4 regions of the Paenibacillus sp. Marseille-Q7038 genome follow, and region 4 is predicted to be linked to each of the others. Evidence: a T-box and tRNA genes for the amino acid it is inferred to sense, from the RefSeq annotation. Region 4 holds a T-box; the other regions hold tRNA genes.
The links. The T-box of region 4 lies ahead of thrS (threonine--tRNA ligase). A T-box ahead of a tRNA ligase gene usually reads a tRNA of that ligase, here a tRNA-Thr.
Positions count from the first base shown of each region.

Region 1 (2,168 bases), 2.6 Mb from region 4:
GAGCAATTCCTTGAATACGCTATTGGTTTTATACACACGTTATAGTGATGTACCAAAACCAACGCGGATCGCATTTGTTACACAAATGCTCGTTTGGTGGCGATAGCGGAGGGGTTCCACACGTACCCATCCCGAACACGACCGTTAAGCCCTCCAGCGCCGATGGTACTTGGACCGCAGGGTCCTGGGAGAGTAGGACGTCGCCAAGCGAATACCCTTTTGGGTTATTTTTTTGCCTTATCGTTACTCATTAACGATGAGGGCCCTTAGCTCAGCTGGTTAGAGCGCACCCCTGATAAGGGTGAGGTCGGTGGTTCGAGTCCACTAGGGCCCACCATTCAAATTTATAATTCCATTATGGGGCCATAGCTCAGCTGGGAGAGCGCCTGCCTTGCACGCAGGAGGTCAGCGGTTCGATCCCGCTTGGCTCCACCAATATTCCCTGATAGCTCAGTTGGTAGAGCACTCGACTGTTAATCGAGTTGTCACAGGTTCGAGCCCTGTTCGGGGAGCCATTTCTGGAGAAGTGTCCGAGCTGGCCGAAGGAGCACGATTGGAAATCGTGTAGGCGTCACAAGCGTCTCGAGGGTTCGAATCCCTCTTTCTCCGTTGCGAATTTTCTAGAATGTTTAATACAGTAAGGCCCGTTGGTCAAGGGGTTAAGACACCTCCCTTTCACGGAGGTAACAGGGGTTCGAATCCCCTACGGGTCACTTTATATGGAGATTTAGCTCAGCTGGGAGAGCATCTGCCTTACAAGCAGAGGGTCGGGGGTTCGATCCCCTCAATCTCCACCATATAAATATCGCGGGGTGGAGCGACTCGGTAGCTCGTCGGGCTCATAACCCGAAGGTCGCAGGTTCAAATCCTGCCCCCGCAATTGTAATACCTGGAACTGTGGTAGAGGCCTAACATGCCTGCCTGTCACGCAGGAGATCGCGGGTTCGAATCCCGTCAGTTCCGCCATTTTTATTCTGAATAAGGCTCGGTAGCTCAGTCGGTAGAGCAGAGGACTGAAAATCCTCGTGTCGGCGGTTCGATTCCGTCCCGAGCCACCATTCAAAAATTAGCCGATGTAGCTCAACTGGTAGAGCAACTGACTTGTAATCAGTAGGTTGGGGGTTCAAGTCCTCTCGTCGGCACCAGTTTCATATGGAGGATTAGCGAAGTGGCCAAACGCATCAGACTGTAAATCTGCTCCCTTACGGGTTCGGTGGTTCGAATCCATCATCCTCCACCAGATTTATTTTCAAAGTTTGTCGTTGTATGGCGGTCGTGGCGAAGGGGTTAACGCACCGGTCTGTGGCTCCGGCATTCGTGGGTTCAAGTCCCATCGATCGCCCATTTTTAAACCTTATCACTGTTGGGGATTAGCCAAGCGGTAAGGCAACGGACTTTGACTCCGTCATGCATAGGTTCAAATCCTATATCCCCAGCCATTTTTTTAGTACGAGCCATTAGCTCAGTTGGTAGAGCACCTGACTTTTAATCAGGGTGTCGAAGGTTCGAGCCCTTCATGGCTCACCATCATTTATATGCGCGTGTGGCGGAATTGGCAGACGCACTAGACTTAGGATCTAGCGTCTTTGACGTGGGGGTTCGAGTCCCTTCACGCGCATCCTTTAATTGCGGACGTGGCTCAGCGGTAGAGCATCGCCTTGCCAAGGCGAGGGTCGCGGGTTCGATTCCCGTCGTCCGCTTTTATATTTTTTGCGCCCTTAGCTCAGCTGGATAGAGCGTTTGACTACGAATCAAAAGGCCGGGAGTTCGAATCTCTCAGGGCGCGCCATTATATTTTTAAATATGAAATAAGCAACAAGCCGGTGTGGCGGAATTGGCAGACGCGCGCGACTCAAAATCGTGAGGGAAACCGTGGGGGTTCGAGTCCCTTCACCGGCATCATATATTACGGGATGTAGCTCAGCTTGGTAGAGCACCTGGTTTGGGACCAGGGGGTCGCATGTTCAAATCGTGTCATCCCGATATTTATACGCGGGTGTAGTTCAATGGTAGAACTTCAGCCTTCCAAGCTGATAGCGTGGGTTCGATTCCCATCACCCGCTTCATTTGTAAACCTCTTCGCGAAAGCGAAGGGGTTTTTATTATTTTTACCTTTATAAGGGAGTAAGTATTGAATACTCGAGGTAATTCTTTTTCGGCTGGACCTT
Region 1 covers NZ_CBCOOM010000001.1:3,134,721-3,136,888, reverse strand. The annotation lists rRNA gene rrf (5S ribosomal RNA) at 93-209, shown strand; tRNA gene ACWPWY_RS14950 (tRNA-Ile) at 261-337, shown strand; tRNA gene ACWPWY_RS14945 (tRNA-Ala) at 360-435, shown strand; tRNA gene ACWPWY_RS14940 (tRNA-Asn) at 440-515, shown strand; tRNA gene ACWPWY_RS14935 (tRNA-Ser) at 521-609, shown strand; tRNA gene ACWPWY_RS14930 (tRNA-Glu) at 642-713, shown strand; tRNA gene ACWPWY_RS14925 (tRNA-Val) at 722-797, shown strand; tRNA gene ACWPWY_RS14920 (tRNA-Met) at 807-880, shown strand; tRNA gene ACWPWY_RS14915 (tRNA-Asp) at 892-966, shown strand; tRNA gene ACWPWY_RS14910 (tRNA-Phe) at 983-1,058, shown strand; tRNA gene ACWPWY_RS14905 (tRNA-Thr) at 1,070-1,145, shown strand; tRNA gene ACWPWY_RS14900 (tRNA-Tyr) at 1,155-1,240, shown strand; tRNA gene ACWPWY_RS14895 (tRNA-His) at 1,270-1,342, shown strand; tRNA gene ACWPWY_RS14890 (tRNA-Gln) at 1,365-1,439, shown strand; tRNA gene ACWPWY_RS14885 (tRNA-Lys) at 1,452-1,527, shown strand; tRNA gene ACWPWY_RS14880 (tRNA-Leu) at 1,538-1,618, shown strand; tRNA gene ACWPWY_RS14875 (tRNA-Gly) at 1,629-1,700, shown strand; tRNA gene ACWPWY_RS14870 (tRNA-Arg) at 1,713-1,789, shown strand; tRNA gene ACWPWY_RS14865 (tRNA-Leu) at 1,820-1,899, shown strand; tRNA gene ACWPWY_RS14860 (tRNA-Pro) at 1,910-1,983, shown strand; tRNA gene ACWPWY_RS14855 (tRNA-Gly) at 1,993-2,063, shown strand.
Region 1: it encodes a tRNA-Thr, which carries the amino acid that the T-box ahead of thrS (threonine--tRNA ligase) is inferred to sense. The anticodon was not compared.

Region 2 (2,168 bases), on a different contig from region 4:
GTTATATTACTGAATTCAGTAATATAACCCTTATTGATCTATGCCGGTGAAGGGACTCGAACCCCCACGGTTTCCCTCACGATTTTGAGTCGCGCGCGTCTGCCAATTCCGCCACACCGGCTTATTCTATTATATGTGCCCTAAAAGATTTGAACTCCGAAGCTTTTTGATTCGCAATCAAATACTCTATCCAGCTGAGCTAAGGGCACAGACTAGATATGCGGAAGACCAGACTTGAACTGGTACGATAGTCACCTACCGCAGGATTTTAAGTCCTGTGCGTCTGCCGATTCCGCCACTCCCGCTTATAAATAAAAATGGAGGCGCCACCCAGATTCGAACTGGGGATAAAGCTTTTGCAGAGCTGTGCCTTACCACTTGGCTATGGCGCCGTATATATTGGAGCGGACGACGGGAATCGAACCCGCGACCCTCGCCTTGGCAAGGCGATGCTCTACCGCTGAGCCACGTCCGCAAATAAATGGCTGGGGATATAGGATTTGAACCTATGCATGACGGAGTCAAAGTCCGTTGCCTTACCGCTTGGCTAATCCCCAGCAGTGATAAAGAAAAAATGGGGCGATCGATGGGACTTGAACCCACGAATGCCGGAGCCACAGACCGGTGCGTTAACCCCTTCGCCACGACCGCCATGTATTCTTTATCATGATACTAAATTTGTAAAATTGGCAGGGGCAGCAGGAATTGAACCCACACCAACGGTTTTGGAGACCGTTGTTCTACCTTTAAACTATGCCCCTAAAAACTGGTGGAGGATGATGGATTCGAACCACCGAACCCGTACGGGAGCAGATTTACAGTCTGATGCGTTTGGCCACTTCGCTAATCCTCCATATGAAACTGGTGCCGACGAGAGGACTTGAACCCCCAACCTACTGATTACAAGTCAGTTGCTCTACCAGTTGAGCTACATCGGCTAATTTTTGAATGGTGGCTCGGGACGGAATCGAACCGCCGACACGAGGATTTTCAGTCCTCTGCTCTACCGACTGAGCTACCGAGCCTTATTCAGAATAAAAATGGCGGAACTGACGGGATTCGAACCCGCGATCTCCTGCGTGACAGGCAGGCATGTTAGGCCTCTACACCACAGTTCCAGGTATTACAATTGCGGGGGCAGGATTTGAACCTGCGACCTTCGGGTTATGAGCCCGACGAGCTACCGAGTCGCTCCACCCCGCGATATTTATATGGTGGAGATTGAGGGGATCGAACCCCCGACCCTCTGCTCCCTGAAAACTAGATACGAAACAATCTTTGCGATTTATTTTTAGGATAAGCCCTCGACCGATTAGTACTGGTCAGCTCCATGCATTCCGCACTTCCACCCCCAGCCTATCTACCTCGTCGTCTTCAAGGGGTCTTACTAATTGGGAAATCTCATCTTGAGGTGGGCTTCGCGCTTAGATGCTTTCAGCGCTTATCCCTTCCATACATAGCTACCCAGCGATGCTCCTGGCGGAACAACTGGTACACCAGCGGTATGTCCATCCCGGTCCTCTCGTACTAAGGACAGCTCCTCTCAAATTTCCTACGCCCACGACAGATAGGGACCGAACTGTCTCACGACGTTCTGAACCCAGCTCGCGTACCGCTTTAATGGGCGAACAGCCCAACCCTTGGGACCTACTTCAGCCCCAGGATGCGATGAGCCGACATCGAGGTGCCAAACCTCCCCGTCGATGTGGACTCTTGGGGGAGATAAGCCTGTTATCCCCAGGGTAGCTTTTATCCGTTGAGCGATGGCCCTTCCATGCGGTACCACCGGATCACTAAGCCCGACTTTCGTCCCTGCTCGACTTGTAGGTCTCGCAGTCAAGCTCCCTTGTGCCTTTACACTCTGCGAATGATTTCCAACCATTCTGAGGGAACCTTTGGGCGCCTCCGTTACTCTTTAGGAGGCGACCGCCAGTCAAACTGCCCCCCTGACACTGTCCTCGCACCGGATCACGGTACCAAGTTAGAACCTAGATACGATCAGGGTGGTATCCCAACGTTGCCTCCACACAAGCTGGCGCTCATGCTTCTTAGGCTCCCACCTATCCTGTACAGATCGTACCCAAATCCAATATCAAGCCGCAGTAAAGCTCCATGGGGTCTTTCCGTCTTGTCGCGGGTAACCTGCATCTTCACAGGTATTAAAATTT
Region 2 covers NZ_CBCOOM010000002.1:1,119,001-1,121,168, reverse strand. The annotation lists tRNA gene ACWPWY_RS22455 (tRNA-Leu) at 42-121, opposite strand; tRNA gene ACWPWY_RS22450 (tRNA-Arg) at 135-209, opposite strand; tRNA gene ACWPWY_RS22445 (tRNA-Leu) at 220-305, opposite strand; tRNA gene ACWPWY_RS22440 (tRNA-Cys) at 319-392, opposite strand; tRNA gene ACWPWY_RS22435 (tRNA-Gly) at 401-475, opposite strand; tRNA gene ACWPWY_RS22430 (tRNA-Gln) at 483-557, opposite strand; tRNA gene ACWPWY_RS22425 (tRNA-His) at 576-651, opposite strand; tRNA gene ACWPWY_RS22420 (tRNA-Trp) at 688-761, opposite strand; tRNA gene ACWPWY_RS22415 (tRNA-Tyr) at 768-853, opposite strand; tRNA gene ACWPWY_RS22410 (tRNA-Thr) at 863-938, opposite strand; tRNA gene ACWPWY_RS22405 (tRNA-Phe) at 950-1,025, opposite strand; tRNA gene ACWPWY_RS22400 (tRNA-Asp) at 1,042-1,118, opposite strand; tRNA gene ACWPWY_RS22395 (tRNA-Met) at 1,130-1,203, opposite strand; rRNA gene ACWPWY_RS22390 (23S ribosomal RNA) at 1,293-2,168, opposite strand, start outside.
Region 2: it encodes a tRNA-Thr, which carries the amino acid that the T-box ahead of thrS (threonine--tRNA ligase) is inferred to sense. The anticodon was not compared.

Region 3 (2,168 bases), 1.0 Mb from region 4:
GCCGGTGAAGGGACTCGAACCTCCACGGTTTCCCTCACGATTTTGAGTCGCGCGCGTCTGCCAATTCCGCCACACCGGCTTGTTGCTTATTTCTTATTTAAAAATATAATGGCGCGCCCTGAGAGATTCGAACTCCCGGCCTTTTGATTCGTAGTCAAACGCTCTATCCAGCTGAGCTAAGGGCGCAAAAAATATAAAAGCGGACGACGGGAATCGAACCCGCGACCCTCGCCTTGGCAAGGCGATGCTCTACCGCTGAGCCACGTCCGCAATTAAAGGATGCGCGTGAAGGGACTCGAACCCCCACGTCAAAGACGCTAGATCCTAAGTCTAGTGCGTCTGCCAATTCCGCCACACGCGCATATAAATGATGGTGAGCCATGAAGGGCTCGAACCTTCGACACCCTGATTAAAAGTCAGGTGCTCTACCAACTGAGCTAATGGCTCGTACTAAAAAATGGCTGGGGATATAGGATTTGAACCTATGCATGACGGAGTCAAAGTCCGTTGCCTTACCGCTTGGCTAATCCCCAACAGCGATAAGTTGTATAAATGGGGCGATCGATGGGACTTGAACCCACGAATGCCGGAGCCACAGACCGGTGCGTTAACCCCTTCGCCACGACCGCCATAATATTCTTTATCATGATACTAAAATTGTAAAAATGGCAGGGGCAAAGAGGAATTGAACCCACACCAACGGTTTTGGAGACCGTTGTTCTACCTTTAAACTATGCCCCTAAAAACTGGTGGAGGATGATGGATTCGAACCACCGAACCCGTAAGGGAGCAGATTTACAGTCTGATGCGTTTGGCCACTTCGCTAATCCTCCATATGAAACTGGTGCCGGCGAGAGGACTTGAACCCCCAACCTACTGATTACAAGTCAGTTGCTCTACCAGTTGAGCTACACCGGCTAACTGTTTTAATTATAACATACTCCATATGATTGGAGCTAGGAAAAAGTGGTTGAATTGACAGAGTTACAAACCACAATATCTTGCATGACAGGCACAAATATTGCTTCTACCACATTTCCAAGTACTACAATTGCGGGGGCAGGATTTGAACCTGCGACCTTCGGGTTATGAGCCCGACGAGCTACCGAGCCGCTCCACCCCGCGATATTTGATATGGTGGAGATTGAGGGGATCGAACCCCCGACCCTCTGCTTGTAAGGCAGATGCTCTCCCAGCTGAGCTAAATCTCCATATAAAGTGACCCGTAGGGGATTCGAACCCCTGTTACCTCCGTGAAAGGGAGGTGTCTTAACCCCTTGACCAACGGGCCGCTGGCTCCCCGAACAGGACTCGAACCTGTGACAACTCGATTAACAGTCGAGTGCTCTACCAACTGAGCTATCAGGGAATATTGGTGGAGCCAAGCGGGATCGAACCGCTGACCTCCTGCGTGCAAGGCAGGCGCTCTCCCAGCTGAGCTATGGCCCCTAATCGTTAAATAAGTAATTCAGCAAAAAATAACCCAAAAGGGTATTCGCTTGGCGGCGTCCTACTCTCCCAGGACCCTGCGGTCCAAGTACCATCGGCGCTGGAGGGCTTAACGGTCGTGTTCGGGATGGGTACGTGTGGAACCCCTCCGCTATCGCCACCAAACATGATTTTTGCGCTGTGATATCTTCAGTGAATACTCACCAGCAAAATATCAGACCTTAGAAAGGACATGCGACTTAAAAATCTTCAGAAAATCCATTCGCTCTTCGCGTTTACTTGGGTTCAACATGGAAGTGTGAATCAAGAAACAAGCGTCAGGTTCTCCTCAAGGATTTGCTCCCTGAAAACTAGATACGAAACGTTTTTTTACGATTTATAGCATATGCTTTCGAAGTAGCTTTCCTTCAGAAAGCTTTTAGGATAAGCCCTCGACCGATTAGTACTGGTCAGCTCCATGCATTCTTTGCACTTCCACCTCCAGCCTATCTACCTCGTCGTCTTCAAGGGGTCTTACTAATTGGGAAATCTCATCTTGAGGTGGGCTTCGCGCTTAGATGCTTTCAGCGCTTATCCCTTCCATACATAGCTACCCAGCGATGCTCCTGGCGGAACAACTGGTACACCAGCGGTATGTCCATCCCGGTCCTCTCGTACTAAGGACAGCTCCTCTCAAATTTCCTACGCCCACGACAGATAGGGACCGAACTGTCTCACGA
Region 3 covers NZ_CBCOOM010000001.1:1,551,113-1,553,280, forward strand. The annotation lists tRNA gene ACWPWY_RS07510 (tRNA-Leu) at 1-79, opposite strand, end outside; tRNA gene ACWPWY_RS07515 (tRNA-Arg) at 110-186, opposite strand; tRNA gene ACWPWY_RS07520 (tRNA-Gly) at 199-270, opposite strand; tRNA gene ACWPWY_RS07525 (tRNA-Leu) at 281-361, opposite strand; tRNA gene ACWPWY_RS07530 (tRNA-Lys) at 372-447, opposite strand; tRNA gene ACWPWY_RS07535 (tRNA-Gln) at 459-533, opposite strand; tRNA gene ACWPWY_RS07540 (tRNA-His) at 554-629, opposite strand; tRNA gene ACWPWY_RS07545 (tRNA-Trp) at 667-741, opposite strand; tRNA gene ACWPWY_RS07550 (tRNA-Tyr) at 748-833, opposite strand; tRNA gene ACWPWY_RS07555 (tRNA-Thr) at 843-918, opposite strand; tRNA gene ACWPWY_RS07560 (tRNA-Met) at 1,052-1,125, opposite strand; tRNA gene ACWPWY_RS07565 (tRNA-Val) at 1,136-1,211, opposite strand; tRNA gene ACWPWY_RS07570 (tRNA-Glu) at 1,220-1,291, opposite strand; tRNA gene ACWPWY_RS07575 (tRNA-Asn) at 1,294-1,369, opposite strand; tRNA gene ACWPWY_RS07580 (tRNA-Ala) at 1,374-1,449, opposite strand; rRNA gene rrf (5S ribosomal RNA) at 1,498-1,614, opposite strand; rRNA gene ACWPWY_RS07590 (23S ribosomal RNA) at 1,869-2,168, opposite strand, start outside.
Region 3: it encodes a tRNA-Thr, which carries the amino acid that the T-box ahead of thrS (threonine--tRNA ligase) is inferred to sense. The anticodon was not compared.

Region 4 (2,168 bases):
AGGAACTTTCACGGGTCAAATTAATATGTGAACCTTTGCTGAGATCAAGATTCGAGACCGAGCAGGGGACGAGAGAACGAAGGCATGCCAAGCTAACAGAAGGGCTTATACAGGGGATGAAAGAAATACCTGTAATTCATCTTGATGGTGTACTACGATTTCGGATGCAGAGTTATAAGAACGAACTTCATGAAATCGTGGAATATGCATTAGATGAATTTTATATGGATCGGCAGTATGAGGAGTTTATGAGTCTTTTGAAATATTTTGTTTATTTTCAAGAAACGAAGGTGCCTCTTGTACATGTCGTGCATAAAGATCAACACGAATTTGTGTTATATGATGAGTACATGCGGCCTCTGGTTTTGCCTCCAGATGAAAGTGTTATTATGGAGATGCCAGGTATAGAACTTGAAATGGAAGTCGAAGATATGATTATTAGCAGGCTGATCTCTATTTCTCCTAAGAAAATGAAACTGCATACGCAGACTCAAGATTTTCCGGTCATTCGATCCATTACACAGATTTTTGAAGATCGAGTGGAGATTTGCCATAACTGCAGATATTGCTGTTCGATGAAAGAAACGGGGCTGCTGACGCTTGACGAAGAGGAATCTTTAGAATTATAATAACTGGTATTAAAAGCAATGACAAAGACATGAGCCGTAGAAAATGGGCCGTACAGAGAGAAGAAACTTGGCTGTAATTTCTTCCGGATACCAACTGCGACTTACCCCTTTGTAGCTGTGGTTTAGAACGCTTGCATTTATGCAGACAAGTAAGAACCGCCGGATTCATGCCCGTTATCTTGCATGCTTCAATGAGGGTTGTCCTGTTATGTGCACTTGCGCATGATAAGAGACAACTGAATTAGGGTGGAACCACGAGTATAACACTCGTCCCTTTGCCGGGACGGGTGTTTTTTGCGTCTGCAATAAACATAGCATCGTTCCCCGGCATCCAAAAGGATAAAGGAGGAAATAACAATGTCAGTAAGTATTAAATTACCAGATGGTTCTGTTCGCGAATATGAGAACGGAGCTAGTATCCTTGATGTAGCTGCTTCGATTAGCAGTGGACTCAAAAAAAATGCACTTGCAGGTAAAATGGATGGGATTGTTGTCGATCTTTCCACTCCGCTTCGTGAAGGGGCACTTGTTGAAATTGTAACTTATGATTCACCTGAAGGACTTGAAGTGCTTCGCCATAGTACTGCACATTTGCTGGCACAAGCCGTAAAACGCCTGTTTGGCAACAAAGAAGTCTTTTTGGGTGTAGGTCCGGTGATTGAAGACGGATTCTATTATGATATGGATCTTGAACATGCACTGAATCCGGAAGATCTGCAAAAGATCGAGAAAGAAATGGAACGCATCGTTAATGAGAACCTTCCTATCGTACGTAAAGAAGTGAGCAGAGAAGAAGCGATTCGAATTTTTGAAGAAGTTCAAGACCCTTATAAACTGGAGCTCATTCGTGATTTGCCAGAAGACAGCATCATTTCCATCTATGAACAAGGTGAATTCTTCGACCTTTGCCGTGGACCGCATGTTCCATCAACTGGAAAAATTAAAGTGTTTAAGCTGATGAACGTAGCCGGCGCATACTGGCGCGGAGACAGCAAGAATAAAATGCTTCAACGGGTATACGGAACTGCATTTGCGAAAAAGGCACAACTGGATGAACATCTTCATTACTTGGAAGAAGCTAAAAAACGGGATCACCGTAAGCTGGGTAAAGAACTGAACATGTTTACTTTCTCTCAGCTGGTCGGCCAAGGGCTTCCTATTTGGCTTCCCAATGGAGCAAAACTTCGTCGTACCCTGGAACGCTATATTGTAGACCTTGAAGAAAGTTTGGGTTACAAACATGTGTACACTCCTGTTCTAGGGAATGTAGAATTGTATAAAACTTCTGGACATTTAGAGCACTATGAAGAAGATATGTTCCCAAGAATGGTGCTTGATAATGAAGAACTTGTGCTACGTCCAATGAACTGTCCTCACCACATGATGGTATATAAAAGTGAAATGCACAGCTACCGTGATTTGCCGGTTCGTATTGCTGAGCTTGGAATGCAGCACCGTTATGAAATGTCAGGAGCACTGACTGGTTTACACCGGGTTCGTGCAATGACTCTAAATGATTCTCATATTTTCTGCCGTCCG
Region 4 covers NZ_CBCOOM010000001.1:544,697-546,864, forward strand. The annotation lists gene ACWPWY_RS02720 (putative sporulation protein YtxC) at 1-629, shown strand, start outside; T-box leader at 639-907, shown strand; gene thrS (threonine--tRNA ligase) at 987-2,168, shown strand, end outside.